Fodinicurvata sp. EGI_FJ10296: one gene and its partner. The protein of the gene in region 1 interacts with the protein of each later gene in a pairwise test. Links are inferred from orthologs where the notes say so. Each region holds a gene or a part of one and is shown in the gene's direction. Other genes may lie near its edges.

Region 1 (2,871 bases):
CGGAGAATGAACTCATCCTCATGATGCTCCGAGGGTCAATCTGGTTCTGCCGCGACCGGTTCCGCAACAGCGGCGCGATAGCCGCCCGGCACCGAGCGAATCGCAAGTCACCGGTCTCGCTTCCAGTACCGGAGGCAAAATCCCTTTGGCTGTCGTGAAGGCGGGGAGTGCGTACAAGGTTCATGAACACCATATCGGCAAAAACTACACTGCGGGACGGCTGACGAGAAGATCGACCAATGCGGCCGGCCGTGGTGCGTCGGGCAAGGTGCACCCTGTACCTCGATGGCCGGACCCGTTTCATACGGTCGGTCAACGCCGACCGAATCGGTACTCCATGCGGAGTCATCGATCCCATATGAATAGTCGGCTGCGAATTCGACTTGATTGGGGCATCGAAGCGGTCACTTTGCGATTATCGGGGGTGACATCCGGTGACGGTGTCATTGGTTTCGCAGGGTTTCGCATGGGCCGGTTCGCGGCGATCCGCGACCGCATTCGACCGTGCGGCAATTGGCGGCGAGACGAATGTGCCTTAACCGTGCCCCTTCGTGGCCGCAATAGTGTGCGGTCTGTCGGGATGCCGACCGGCCCTATTGACGCGGGAGTGGGTCGTTCAAGTCGATCGACCTTGCGTGGGGGGCGATTAAACCCCTAAAAGGAACCGGAAATCGGTCCTGAATTGGGCGAGCAGAGGGAACAGGCGCATGCCTTGGAACAATCAGTCCGGCGGCGGTCCTTGGGGCGGCGGTCGTGGCACCGGCGGTGGCGGCGGCGGCGGTCAGAGCCCGTGGGGTCAGCGCGGCAATAGTGGCGGAGGGGGCGGAGGTCAAGGGCCGACGCCCCCGGATTTCGAAGATATGCTCCGCCGGGGTCAGGATCGCATGAAGACCATGCTTCCGGGTGGCTTCGGTGGGGGGCGCGTCATCGGCATCGGCATACTGATCGCGATCGCCGCATGGCTCCTTACCGGTTTTTACCGGGTTGAGCCGTCGGAGGAAGGGGTTGTCACCCGGTTCGGTGAGTATGTGCGCTCGGAAGGATCGGGGCTCCACTATCATTTGCCATATCCGATCGAAGCCGTTCAGACGCCGGAAGTTACCCGCGTCCAACGCATCGATATCGGGTATGTCGGCGTCAACGAGGGACAGATTCGCGAGATTCGCGAAGAATCCCTGATGCTGACGGGCGATGAGAACATCATCGACATCAATTTCACTGTGTTGTGGCGAATCGCCAACGCCCGCGATTATCTTTTCAACATCCGCGAATCGGAAACGACCGTGAAGCGGGCGGCGGAATCGGCGATGCGTGAAGTCATTGGCCAGACCGATATTCAGCCCGCGCTCAACGAGGCGCGGTCGCAGGTGGAAACCATGACCCGTGGTCTGGTTCAGGATATTCTGGACAGCTACGGCGCCGGCATCGAGATCACCGAAGTCCAGCTTCAGAAGGTCGATCCGCCCCAGGAAGTCATCGATGCGTTTAACGACGTGCTTCGTGCGCGTCAGGATCAGCAGCGGCTCCGCAACGAGGCCGAGGCCTATCGGAACGACATCATTCCAAGGGCGCGCGGGCAGGCCGAGCAGGTCATCCAGGAGGCTTCCGCCTATCGCGAGCAGGTGGTCAACAGCGCCCAGGGTGATGCGTCCCGCTTCACCGACGTCCTCGACGCCTATAACGTCGCGCCGACGGTGACGGCACAGCGCTTCTATCTCGAGACCATGGAAGAAGTCATGACCGGCACCCGCAAGGTCATTATCGACCAGAACAGCGGCGCCAATGGTGCGGCAGGCCAGGGGGTCGTGCCTTATCTTCCGCTCGACCAGCTGCGGCCGCGGACGGGAGGGCAGAACTGATGCAGAACAAGAAGCTCATCATCTTCGCGGGCCTGCTCGCGGTCATCGCCTTCATCGCCGCCAACAGCCTGTTCATCGTGCGTGAAGGCGAACAGGCGCTTGTGCTGCAGTTCGGTGAGCCACGGCAGGTCTATAGCGATCCGGGCCTCAAACTGAAGATTCCGTTCGTGCAGACCGTATCGTTCATGGAGAAGCGGGTCCTGGCGCTCGATCCGCCCGCTGAACAGGTTATCCTTTCGGACCAGCGCCGGCTCGATGTCGATACCTTCATTCGCTTCCGAATCACCGACCCGCTGCTGTTTTACCAGACCGTCAGAACCGAGACTGTCGGCCGCGAACGGCTGACGCGGACGACCAATGCCGCATTGCGTCGAGTCCTCGGCAACGCGACCCAGTTGGAGATCCTGTCGAATGAGCGCGCCGGCATCATGCAGGAAATCCGACAGCAAGTGGACACGCAGGCCGCAAATTTCGGCATGGAAGTCGTCGATGTCCGCATCGGCCGGGCGGATCTGCCGGAAGATACCGAGCAGTCGGTTTTCGATCGGATGAGATCGGAGCGTGAGCGGGAAGCTGCCGAATTCCGCGCCCAGGGTGAAGAGCAGGCCCAGCAGATCCGGTCGCGGGCGGAGCGTGAGCGTACCGTCATTCTGGCAGAGGCGGAACGTGAAGCGCAGATTCTGCGCGGACAGGGCGATGAAGCCTCGATCCGTATTCTGGCAGAAGCATATACGGCGGACGAAGCGTTCTTTGGCTTCTACCGTACGCTCGAAGCCTACCGGACATCGCTGAATACCGACGATACGACGCTCGTCCTGTCGCCGGACGGCGACTTCTTCCGTTTCTTTCAGAACCTTGACGGAGGCGGCACGCCGCTTCCGGCGCGGATCATGGAATCGATCGAGGGCTCCGGCGCCAATGGCGACGAAACCCAGCCGCCGGCTCCCGACGAGTCCGAGGAAACGCAGGAACCCGAAAACGAGGACGCTGACGCGCAATCCTCTGTATTCGA
Region 2 (2,936 bases), on another replicon or contig:
TGGCGATACGGTATTGTGGGACAACCGCTTCATGGTTGGTCCGGTACCGGTGGCTGGATGGGTAGTGGCGCGGCAATCGCTCACGGACCTTGGCGGGACGGCCAAAGAGGCCCATCTGATCTCTATTGGCCGTACCTTCTGCTGTGGCGGTGTACGGGGTACGGGTGATAAGCTTGCGACAACTCCGTTCCTGAGCGACGAGGCGGGGCGTCCGATTGCCGCACCGCTCATTGCGAACCAGAAGGTTTCGGCGGTTGTTGGCGATAGTGCCGGCGGGGCGATCGGCGCGATGGGCGGAGTTGACGGGCCTGCGGAAGGCCCCGGAATAGAGCCAGGCGAGGTTTTCGGCATCCGCTGGGCGCCGAGGATTCCGCCGGATCGGCCAGCGTTCGCCGTTGTTGGAACGGCGAACCGCATTATTTAGTGTAGAGGGGACGGGTTTCGACCCGGCGGTGAGGATGAGAGGCGGTGAGACGTGAATAATCTCGGCAAGAATCTGGCGCTGTGGATCATTATCGGTCTGCTGCTGGTGGCGTTGTTCAACCTTTTTCAGGGATCGGGCGAGCAGTCCGCACAGCAGTCGGTTCCCTATAGCGATTTCGTGACCGCTGTCGATCAGGGCCGGGTTTCCGACGTCACGATGAAGGGCAACCAGATCACCGGCAGCTACCAGGATGGGCGGACGTTCTCCACATACGCCCCTCCGGGCAGCGATGTGGTTCAGCGGTTGACCGAAGCCGATGTCCGCGTGTCGGCGGAGCCGGATGACAGCAATATGCCGTCCATTTTCAGTATCCTGCTGTCCTGGTTCCCGATACTTCTGCTGATCGCGGTCTGGATTTTCTTTATGCGCCAGATGCAGGGCGGCGGTGGCAAGGCCATGGGCTTCGGCAAGTCCAAGGCCAAACTGCTGACCCAGCATCACGGGCGCGTGACATTCGACGAGGTCGCCGGCATCGACGAAGCCAAGCAGGAGCTGGAGGAAGTCGTCGAGTTCCTGAAAGATCCGCAGCGCTTTCAGCGTCTCGGCGGCAAGATCCCCAAGGGCTGCCTTCTTGTCGGACCTCCCGGCACAGGTAAGACGCTGACAGCCCGCGCGGTCGCCGGCGAGGCCAATGTGCCGTTCTTTACCATTTCGGGTTCTGATTTCGTCGAGATGTTCGTCGGCGTCGGCGCGAGCCGTGTGCGCGACATGTTCGAGCAGGGCAAGAAGAACGCGCCGTGCATCATCTTTATCGACGAGATTGACGCCGTCGGCCGTCATCGCGGTGCCGGACTGGGCGGCGGCAATGACGAGCGTGAGCAGACGCTGAACCAGCTTCTGGTCGAGATGGACGGGTTCGAGGCGAACGAGGGCGTTATCCTGATCGCCGCGACCAACCGGCCTGACGTGCTGGATCCCGCGCTTCTGCGTCCCGGTCGTTTCGACCGTCAGATCGTTGTGCCCAACCCGGATCTGGTCGGGCGCGAGAAGATTCTGAAGGTCCATATGCGCAAGGTGCCTTTGGCGCCGGACGTCGATGCAAAGGTTATCGCGCGGGGAACGCCCGGTTTCTCTGGTGCCGACCTCGCCAACCTTGTCAACGAGGCCGCCCTGCTGGCGGCGCGGCGCCGGCGGCGGGTCGTCGGCCAGCAGGAATTCGAGGACGCCAAGGACAAGGTCATGATGGGCTCGGAACGCCGGTCCATGGTCATGACCGAAGAAGAAAAGAAACTGACGGCCTATCACGAGGCCGGTCACGCGGTTCTCGCGGTTCATGAAGAAGCGTCGGATCCGATTCACAAGGCAACGATCATTCCCCGGGGACGTGCGCTCGGAATGGTGATGCGACTGCCCGAACGTGACCGCGTCAGTCTTGGCAAGCATAAATGCCAGGCCGATCTGATCGTCGCGATGGGGGGCCGGATCGCGGAAGAGCTGATCTTCGGGCCGGAGAAGGTGACTTCGGGGGCATCGGGCGACATTCAGATGGCCACCAATCTTGCCCGCAAGATGGTGACTGAATGGGGCATGAGCGAAAAGCTCGGCATGCTTCAGTACGGGGCGCCGGAGCAGGAGGTGTTCCTCGGCCACTCGGTGACCCAGTCGCAGAATATGTCCGACCATACGGCGCAGTTGGTCGACGAGGAGATCCGGCGGATCGTCGACGAAGCTTACGAGCGGGCCCGGAAGCTGCTTGTCGACAATATCGATCAGCTTCACAAACTCGCAAATGGGCTTCTCGAATACGAGACCCTTTCCGGCCAGGAGATCGACGCACTGTTGCGCGGCGAGGATATCGTCCGCCCCGAGCCGGATGACACGCCGCCACCGCCGAAACGTCCGGCGGGCAAGAAATCCTCGGTGCCGACCGGCGGTGCCAAAAAGGGCTTTGGCCCCGAGCCCGCAGGTACGTGAGGTCGGAATGATGGCCACGAACGGCAGCGCCGGGGATCCGGCGCTGCATGCACAAGCCGACAAAAGCCCCGGTCTCGACCGGGGCTTTTGTCGTTGGTTGGCGGATGATCCGTCCGCGCGGCTGTATCTGCGGCCGCTGCCGCTCGCAATTTCTCCCGGCGGTTTCTGCGAGAGCGATCTGGGCGGCGTGCCAAAGGCTAGCGGGCTGCCCGGTGCGTTGCCGTTGGCCGGGGGGCCGGTGCAGTTCGCGCAGATCGAGGTGATCGTTCGCCCGGCTTCCGGGGACGGATTGGCCAACCCCGGCCGGGCTGTTGCAAACGCGGACGACGTTAGAGACTGGGCGCGGACGGTGGGGCGCGAGGACGAGGTCGCCCGGCGCCTTGCCAATCTGACGGCGCCGCGCGCGGCGCTGGCCGGGCTATCCCTGGACAGGCCGCGTGTCATGGGAATTGTCAATGTGACGCCGGACAGTTTTTCCGATGGCGGCGACTTCAGCGACCGGCAGTTGGCGATCGATCACGGCCGATCGCTCGTCGAC

What was found. Proteins that work in one complex are often made in the same cells at the same time.
Region 2: the proteins of hflK (region 1) and ftsH interact in binary tests that used the Escherichia coli proteins (3 or more experiments, as listed by UniProt). The link is inferred for Fodinicurvata sp. EGI_FJ10296 from one-to-one orthologs.

Annotation. Positions count from the first base shown.
Region 1 is NZ_JBFCVL010000003.1:38,566-41,436, reverse strand. Bases 27-2,871 are described here. They hold hflK (FtsH protease activity modulator HflK), read left to right. Parts: upstream 27-884; coding sequence 885-1,859; downstream 1,860-2,871. Other genes in these bases: hflC (protease modulator HflC), read left to right, coding at 1,859-2,871. Also shown: ABZ728_RS06325 (hypothetical protein), read right to left, coding at 1-16.
Region 2 is NZ_JBFCVL010000002.1:532,758-535,693, reverse strand. The notes cover bases 27-2,936. They hold ftsH (ATP-dependent zinc metalloprotease FtsH), read left to right. Parts: upstream 27-475; coding sequence 476-2,398; downstream 2,399-2,936. Other genes in these bases: folP (dihydropteroate synthase), read left to right, coding at 2,406-2,936; tilS (tRNA lysidine(34) synthetase TilS), read left to right, coding at 27-424. Outside these bases: more of tilS, read left to right, coding at 1-26. UniProt on the Escherichia coli protein: Acts as a processive, ATP-dependent zinc metallopeptidase for both cytoplasmic and membrane proteins. Plays a role in the quality control of integral membrane proteins.